Regions from separate parts of the Sphingobacterium sp. E70 genome, predicted to be linked through region 4. Evidence: riboswitches for the same ligand, from Rfam matches in the RefSeq annotation. Region 4 holds a riboswitch; each other region holds the start of a gene.
What was found. A riboswitch is a leader RNA that binds a small molecule or an ion and turns the genes downstream of it on or off. The one in region 4 is predicted to bind thiamine pyrophosphate.
Positions count from the first base shown of each region.

Region 1: another riboswitch for thiamine pyrophosphate. It lies ahead of pnuC (nicotinamide riboside transporter PnuC); the one in region 4 lies ahead of KUH03_RS16160 (carboxypeptidase-like regulatory domain-containing protein).
Region 2: another riboswitch for thiamine pyrophosphate. It lies ahead of thiM (hydroxyethylthiazole kinase); the one in region 4 lies ahead of KUH03_RS16160 (carboxypeptidase-like regulatory domain-containing protein).
Region 3: another riboswitch for thiamine pyrophosphate. It lies ahead of thiS (sulfur carrier protein ThiS); the one in region 4 lies ahead of KUH03_RS16160 (carboxypeptidase-like regulatory domain-containing protein).

Region 1 is NZ_CP079104.1:585,349-587,549, reverse strand. Features, by position in the region: partial or broken gene mqo (malate dehydrogenase (quinone)) at 1-746, shown strand, start outside; TPP riboswitch at 758-900, shown strand; gene pnuC (nicotinamide riboside transporter PnuC) at 1,023-1,418, shown strand; gene KUH03_RS45235 (nicotinamide mononucleotide transporter) at 1,415-1,744, shown strand; gene KUH03_RS04265 (hypothetical protein) at 1,763-2,201, shown strand, end outside.
Region 2 is NZ_CP079104.1:4,860,908-4,863,108, forward strand. Features, by position in the region: partial or broken gene thiE (thiamine phosphate synthase) at 1-233, opposite strand, end outside; gene KUH03_RS34755 (hypothetical protein) at 223-360, opposite strand; gene thiM (hydroxyethylthiazole kinase) at 464-1,024, opposite strand; TPP riboswitch at 1,104-1,195, opposite strand; gene KUH03_RS34770 (VanW family protein) at 1,599-2,015, opposite strand; gene KUH03_RS34775 (hypothetical protein) at 2,109-2,201, opposite strand, start outside.
Region 3 is NZ_CP079104.1:5,299,441-5,301,641, forward strand. Features, by position in the region: gene thiC (phosphomethylpyrimidine synthase ThiC) at 1-1,090, opposite strand, end outside; gene thiS (sulfur carrier protein ThiS) at 1,138-1,344, opposite strand; TPP riboswitch at 1,405-1,499, opposite strand; gene KUH03_RS37960 (hypothetical protein) at 1,735-2,201, shown strand, end outside.
Region 4 is NZ_CP079104.1:2,267,185-2,269,385, forward strand. Features, by position in the region: gene KUH03_RS16150 (amidohydrolase family protein) at 1-271, opposite strand, end outside; gene KUH03_RS16155 (amidohydrolase family protein) at 262-909, opposite strand; TPP riboswitch at 1,262-1,387, shown strand; gene KUH03_RS16160 (carboxypeptidase-like regulatory domain-containing protein) at 1,442-1,873, shown strand; gene KUH03_RS16165 (Plug domain-containing protein) at 1,807-2,201, shown strand, end outside.

The DNA of each region.
Region 1 (2,201 bases), 1.7 Mb from region 4:
TGCTGGAGAAATCTGGTATTCCAGAAGCAAAAGGTTACGGTGGATTCCCTGTAGGAGGACAATGGTTGAGATGCGTAAACGAAGAAATTATCAATACGCACCATGCTAAAGTCTATGGTAAAGCATCTGTTGGCGCGCCACCGATGTCTGTACCGCACTTAGATACCCGTTATATCGATGGAAAACAAGCCTTACTTTTCGGTCCGTATGCTGGTTTCTCAACCAAATTCTTGAAGCAAGGTTCTTATTTTGATTTGCCTGCATCGATCAAATTATCCAATATCCGTCCGATGTTATCGGCAGGACTTGACAATTTGCCGTTGACGAAGTATCTGATTACGGAAGTGATGAAATCTCCTAAAGATAAATTGGAATCGCTGAAACAATTTATGCCAACAGCTAAATTGGAAGATTGGGTTATTGAGAAAGCCGGTCAACGTGTTCAGGTGATTAAAAAGGATGAGAAGAAAGGTGGAATTTTGGAGTTTGGTACAGAAGTGGTTTCAAGTGCAGACGGTTCTATCGCCGCGCTATTGGGAGCTTCTCCAGGTGCATCAACTTCGGTGGCAATCATGATCAGTCTATTGAAGAAATGTTTCCCTGAGCGTGCTAAATCAGATGAATACCGCAAGAAACTACGCGAGATGATTCCTTCTCATGGCAAATCGTTAAATGATGATGCTGAGCTTTGTAGAGAGACGCGTATCCGTACGCATAAAGCGTTGAAATTGATTGATATAGATTAATTTCAATAAACAATATACTTATGGGGTGCTCGGAAATGACAATGTCATCTGGGCTGAGATTATACCCAATAAAAGCGATTGTACGACCTTGTGCAATCGCTTTTATATACCTGATCCGGATAATGCTGGCGTAGGGATTTTAATTTCAATAAAAACATCCGTTTTTTCCGCTCATAAGTTTATTATGTAATTACACGAACTAATAAACAATTGAATGACTTCTGATACAATTTTCGAGGCTTTTATTCAGCAAATGCAGCAAGCCACCATAGCTGAATGGCTGGGGTATGTTTTGGTATCTTGCAGGTTTGGTTTTCAAGGCAAAATAAATCGATCAATTACCTCTTTGGGATAATAGGCATTATCATATCCGTATATGTATTATTCCATGCAAAATTATATGCAGAAATCTTGTTGCATCTCTATTATTTGGTGATGAGCGTCTATGGTTGGATCTATTGGAAATATAGCAGTGATACGATCGTACCGATCAGCCGTAGTACAGCCCGAGATTGGCAGATTGTTGGTTTTATCTGTGTAGTCGGTTTCCTATTGTTCTATTTTGGTCTGGTGCATTTAACTGATTCGGATGTTCCGTTATGGGACTCTTTTGTTTCCTGTACAGCCTGGGCAGGGATGTGGCTGCTGGCAAAGCGTAAACTTGAAAATTGATTTTATTGAACATCAGTAACCTGATGGCAATTCCCTTGCTTATACACAAAGGTCTATTCCTTTATGCTGGTTTAACCTTATTTTTATTTGTGATGGCTTTTAGTGGCTATTTTAATTGGCGGAGAATATTAAGTGATGAAAAAAATATGCAACTGACTGATGCAGCTATTGCTGTTCTAAAAGATCAGCAACAGAAAGCAATTCAGCAAAAGAGTTTGTCTGATGAGCAGCTTGAACTGATATACCTGAACAAGTGGTTTAAAATCTGGGTACCAGAATCTCTGAATGGCTTGGGGCTGGATCTGGTTAGTGGGCTTTCCTGTTGAAGGAGCTAGCCTACTGGGATGGGGATTGGCGTGGACGGTAACTTTATGTGCGGGAGCGAATCTTTTGTTGGTTTTATTGACTCCGAAGTTGGGCAGGATATTTTCACTTCAAAACAGATATGTTTTGGAGGAAGTGGGCAGATTGCAGGCATCGCTGAACGTGAGGGCAAGTCTTATCGCTTGAAAGGGCTTTGGAAATATGCTACTGGAGCACCCCACCTGACACATTTTACCTTGAACGCCTATATTCAGGCGGATGGACAACAACTGTTGGATCAGGATGGAAATCCACTTGTAAAATCTTTCTTTGTCGCGCGTGAATTTGCATTGATTCATTACGATTGGGATACTTTCGGCCTTGAGGCGACAGCATCGCATTCTTTTTCACTAGACAATATATGGGTAGACGACAACCAGTCTTTTTTATTGATGCCTCAAAAAGTACACGACCTGAGCT
Region 2 (2,201 bases), 2.6 Mb from region 4:
ATATCCACGGCATCATTGATGACCAATGGGATTCCGTAGCGATCGGTAAGCTGTTTTAGCTTCTTGGCTTTTTCCAGAAACCCTGTCGGCGTTTCGTTCTTTTCGCGTAACTGAATAATATCCACACCGCCGATTATGGCTTCTTCGGCAACGTGGAGCCAAGATTGTGGGTAGCAGTCCTGTTCGGAGATAACCAGATACAAGGGGTAAGGAAATAGGGGATTAATTGCCATAATGCTTCAAGTTGAGATGCATCCGGATACGCTCTTCATTCAGCAGATAGAGCTCATCATAGAGGTTCATCTGTAAGGAACCCGGACCAGAGGATCGCGTTGTTGCCAGTTCACCTGCTAAGCTCAAAGGGAGACACCGGCGGTCGCTGCTTCAAAAGGATGGTCTGTGACTGCTAAAAATGCACCGATGAGTGCAGTTGCGCTACAGCCAAGTCCGGTAACCTGGGGCATCAGGGGTGCCCATTGTGTACCTCTGCGGTATGCTGTTCGGACAGGATATAGTCTACCTTTCCGGAGATGCAGATGATAGATCCCAATTGTTCTTGTAATGCTTTACCAAAGCCGATAGCAGCTTTGCTGTCTGCGGTGCTGTCTACTCCTTTGGTATTGACCTGGTTGAAATTGTAAAGGCTCATGATCTCTGATGCATTTCCCCGTATCACAGTGGGCTTTAATTCCAGGAGATTTGCCAATAAGTCATTGCGAAAAGCGGATATTCCCGCACCCACAGGATCCAATACCCAAGGGCGGCCAATGTTATTGGCGTGTTCTGCTGCTACAAGCATGGACTCGGCAGTAAGTTCACTCAATGTGCCGATGTTAAGTACCAACGACTGGGCAAGATCAACAACCTCGCGTACTTCGGATGGACTGTGAACCATGACTGGGGAAGCTCCAAGAGCAAGGAGTGCATTGGCGGTGCTATTCATCACTACCAAATTCGTAATATTATGTACAAGTGGTTTTTGTCGTCTGACCTGTGCTAACAGATCGATAATTAAATCTTCCATTCCTTTTTGTTCGCTATGTTTGTACGTGGCTTTGTCAGGAAGAAATGAGACAGATGGGCTGTCCGGTATATTGTAATATACGTAAGCGGTTGCTTTTCCCTACGCCGGTATAAACCGAATCAGGTTCGAAGGGACTATCTCAATTCTATACAGAATACCCCAAAGCCATATCAAATTTAGACAAAAAAAAGGACTTTTTATAACCCCTGTTTTATTCGGTCCGTGAATGGTAAAAATGACAGCGAGCGATTTGACAGACATTTTCAGTATTAGATGGGAAATAGATTGAACCGACAACGAGTAGAGGATGATGTCAAAATGATCTCGTGCAGCTAAGCTGCTTGTTAAGAATTTATATTGTCTTCAGCTGGCAATTCCGTGTAGTCAGGAGGGGTATAAGTGACGCGGGCAAAATTTTTCGTCAGGAGTTCCGTATCAACAACCTTTCCACCCTGAAATTTTAGGAATTTTTCCCGCCAGATTTCATTTTTTCGATAGAATTGATCTCCTATTTTAAGGAATTGATGCTCCTTTTCAATGACGTGATAGGCAAAATCGAGCTCCTGATCGATCCTCAGTTCACCTTCAAGACATTTTTCGGTAAACCAGAGATTAATCTGAAACGTATAGGGGTATTGTTGGTAAACTGATAGTCACGATAGTTGTAAAATACCGTTGCACCACTTCCGAAAGGTAATACACGCCCATCATCGGGAAACGGATCAAAAGAATGGTGATAACGCTCTGTGACTGTCAGCGGGCTATGGATAACAAGCCAATGGATCAGGTTGGAAATCTGGCAGATTCCACCGCCTATACCTGCCCGTGCTTCGCCAAAAGATAATTCCATCCCCGGAAGATAGCCTTTCTTCTGTGTGGGCTGGCCGACCAGTCTACAGAATGAAAAGGTTTCACCGGGCTGGATCAGTACACCATTGATCTGCTTTGCTGCAATCTTTAGATTGGTCACTTTATTGATCTGCAGCTGCATATTGTTTTCTCCCAGCTTCTTTAATAAAACAGACTGGTGTTTTTGATGCGGTACTGCAGCGCTGTTGTAGACTTGGTTTTTGTGTACTTTTTATTATCCAGTAACCAAATGGCTTTTCTTTGTGTCCTTCTTGCCCAGACAGCGAGAAAATACAGTAAAGGGTGGCGTTGACTTATTAATTTCCGT
Region 3 (2,201 bases), 3.0 Mb from region 4:
GACAGATCTCTTCAAAATGGGTATAAAGGAAGTTTTCCTGATGATGGAAAAGACACCATTTAGCCATGATGGATCCACCTCTTGACACGATCCCTGTCACCCGCTGTGCTGTTAAATGGATATAACGCAATAGAACCCCAGCATGTATTGTGAAGTAGGATACACCCTGTTCGGCCTGCTCGATCAGGGTATCCCGAAAAATTTCCCAGGTGAGATCTTCGGCAACACCTTTGACCTTTTCCAGCGCTTGATAGATCGGGACAGTACCTATTGGAACAGGTGAATTGCGGATAATCCATTCGCGGGTTTCGTGGATATTTTTGCCTGTAGACAGGTCCATAATTGTGTCGGCACCCCAGCGGCAGGCCCAAACGGCCTTTTCAACCTCTTCTTCGATACTTGAACTCACTGCACTATTACCGATATTGGCATTGATCTTTACCAGAAAATTGCGACCGATAATCATCGGCTCACTTTCCGGATGATTGATATTATTAGGGATAATTGCCCTACCAGCGGCGATCTCCTCACGGACAAACTCTGGTGTAATATATTTTCCGACAGTTCGGGCACCGAAATTTTCGCCCGGATGCTGATGATCCATGCCCGGTGTACTATCAGCAAGTTGCTCTATCCGTTGGTTTTCACGAATGGCAACATACTCCATCTCTGGTGTAATGATCCCCTTTCTGGCATAATGTAATTGCGTCACATTTTTACCCGGTGCAGCAACTTTAGGTTTATGGCTGTAAGCAAACCGAAGTTCGTCCAATGTGGTATCTGCCAGACGTTTTTGACCATATTGCGAACTGATCCCTTCAAGCTGTATGACATCCTCGCGGTCCAGGATCCACTGATCACGAAGACGGGGAAGTCCTTTACGGATGTCAATCTCTTGTGTCCCATCTGTATAGGGACCAGAGGTGTCATAAATACTGATGGGCGGGTTGACCTCGATCTGTCCATTACTCAATTTGGTCGGACTCAATGAAATCTGACGCATGGCCACCTTGATAGGGAAGAGTGTACCAGGAACAAAGATTTTGGTTGAATTTGGAAAAGGGGTTTGTGTGATTTTTTCTGCTGTCATGTTAATGGGGAATTAGGTATATTGAATTGATTCTGCTCCATACGAGATTATCCGCCTTGTGTAGCGGTTATGAGTAGGATATGATCATTGGGTTGTAAAACTGTTGCGGTCCAGTTGTCTTTTGGAACAACGCAGTTGTTGAGGGCCACGGCAATACCTTGGGTTTTACCGGATAATTCCGTCTGTAAAAGTTCGGCCAAAGAGCCCGGTGCGGGGTCGAAAAATCGGATTTGATGATTGATTGTTAGTTCCATTCCTTTTATTTTTTTGGTAAAACTTTAGGAATGGCAACAACAAGATACAGTAATGTATCTGGAAGATAGCTTACTTTTCCCTACGCCAGTATGATCTGGATCAGGTTATAAGGGTAAAATCTCAGCCCGCATATGCAGACACCCTAAAGTCGGGACTAATATAGGATTATTTTGATGAATAATCCAAAACATTGCTATTAATTTTCATCGGCAGGATAACAGGACAGTACAGTTTAATTATCTTGATAATAATTGATATATTCGTTTTTGAATCAACTAAAACAATTTAACACTTTTTGTATTCCTGTTGAGTGTGTGCATTGTCACCCAGGAAAGAACCTAAATGCTATGCTAGGAAATACAGAAAGCTGAACGAAGTATAAACTAAACATGCGGAAAATTTTACTGATGACGATGCTGTGTGTAAGCTCGATACTGTATGCACAAAAACAAAAAGAATGTCTGCCAATTGAATTGAACTGTGAACATCTTGTGAATCCGCTGGGTGTGGATAAATCAAATCCCCGCTTAAGCTGGCGACTGACCGATAAGCGACAGGGAGCGAAGCAATCTGCTTATCAAATCTTGGTAAGCAGTGATTCACTTGCATTGGTAAAAAATAAAGCTAATAGCTGGAATAGCGGAAAGCGACTGAGTTCGGCGATGTTGATTCATTATGACGGTATTAGCTTGAAACGGCAGACAAAATACTATTGGAAAGTGCGTGTCTGGGACAAAAATGCGAGTGAAAGTACATCTTCCATCGCTTCATTTGAGACTGGTATGATGGGGATGGAGAACTGGAGGGGAAATGGATCAGTGATAATCAGGATATTCACGAGCAGGCGGCACCGTAT
Region 4 (2,201 bases):
CCCATTGAATGGTTTGCAAGAAATCCAAATCTTCGAAATGTTCATGCAATGCTTTCAACTCTTCCAATACTGAAAGCGTATCGTTCGATGCCAAACTATCCGTTCCGATAACTAAGGGTTGTCCAGCATTTATAAAATTATGAATCTTAGGTAAAGCACCCTCGATATATAAATTTGCTTTCGGACACAAACACCACACAACATCCCGATCCATACGCTCCACAAAATCCAAATCTTTTAATGAAGTATACGTATTATGAACTAACAACAACTTATTCGGATAAGGCAAATAAGGTAAATAAGACTGGATCGAATTCCGGGCCTGCGCTTTAATAGAATCTGCATTTTTCCCGATACTCTTATAGAAGTCCAGGAACTCACCTGTCTTGTATCTAAACAATTTATTCTCTTCATCACTCTCCTGATTATGAATACTAATGATGTTCGTCTCAGGGACAGCTTTTTTGAATTTTTGAAAAGAGCTTTTGAACAGGAATAAGGTGCATGTGGTGTAATCGACACATGGCCATTTCTGAATTCTTGCGTCAACGATTTTGCTTCTTTTAATTTAAAATCAGCTTCCTCAGGTTCAACACCAATGACTTCCACAAACGTATGATAAAGTATTTGCGATTCCTCTTTCAGTGTAGAAGAGTTATCTGTATTCGCATGATCGCCCACAGCTACAATACCATTTTCATACATCTCTTTATCCGCCTTTGCCATTGCATCATCCATTTTCTTCATTGAAGCACTACGTGAAGTCATCACCTGACTCAAGAAATTCGGCAGACCGGTACCTTTGGGTACTACACCTTTCATATGTGACAATTCAAGATGGCAATGGGCGTTGATAAAACCTGGAATAATAACGCCATCATACCTTTCGATCTTGACCTTATCATTCAAAGTAAACGATGCGGGTTCGTAAATACCCTGAATTACCCCTCTTCATCTACCGCTACAATACCATCTTTTATTGGCATCGAAGTGATCGGTAGAATATAATTTGCGCTTAAATATTTTAACATTTTATCTCCTCACTCTCAAATTAGTAATTAAAAATTTTTGACCGATATGAATACATACTAACAGTAGAAAACTCTATGCCAAGGTACCTAAAAAGAACAATAAATACCAAAAACAAGCCTAAACGTAAAACTTTAAACCATAAGGAAATTTTAACAAATTTTTAACTAGCTTGGCTTTTTGTCAAAAACACATCATGTTATACCATTCCGATTTTAATGTATATATTCGCACCATCGAATAGGGGTGCCTTGTTTTGTCAAAAACACAAATAAGGGCTGAGATTATACCCAACAGATTAAGTTCTGTGCACCTGATCCAGGTAATGCTGGCGGAGGGAGAGGTTAGTTAAATAGAACGATCATAGTGACCCCTTTCTATGATTTGTTTAACTTAAACAAAATACATCAACATGATCAAATTTTTGATTTGTAGCGCTTTAGCTACTGTTTCTATCCAAATTGCTGTTGCTCAGCACAATTTGACGATTAAGACCGTAGACAAGAACACACAAAGGCCGCTACAAAATGCATCAGTATCCCTGGATGGACAGGCTTCTTTTACAACCAAATCGGACAAAGATGGTCTGATCAAATTGTATAATATCCAGAAAGGGAAGCATTCCGTTCAAGTTTCTTTTATAGGATATCATACTTGGACCCAAAACCTGAACATTGAGCGCGACATGCAATTGACGGTCCAACTTGATCCGAAAACAATTCGTACAGAAGAAGTACTCGTTGTATCTACCAGAGCCAAAAAGAATGCCCCAACAACATTCAAGAATATCTCAAAAGAAGAGATTTCCAGAAACAATCTAGGGCAAGATATCCCTATCTATTGAATCAAACACCTTCTGTCCAGGTCAACTCCGATGCAGGGGCCGGCATAGGATATACAAACATGACCATTCGTGGATCTGACAACCAGCGCATCAACGTAACGCTTAATGGAATCCCACTAAATGATGCTGAAAGCATGGGCTCATTCTTTGTCAATCTTCCTGATTTCGCATCATCTACCGAAAGCATTCAAGTGCAACGAGGGATTGGAACCTCGACAAATGGTGCTGGTTCCTTCGGTGCTTCCTTAAATATTCAATCCAATACCTTAGCCGAAAAACCCTATGTTGAGCTCAATAATTCTTTCGGTTCTTATAATACCTGGAAAAA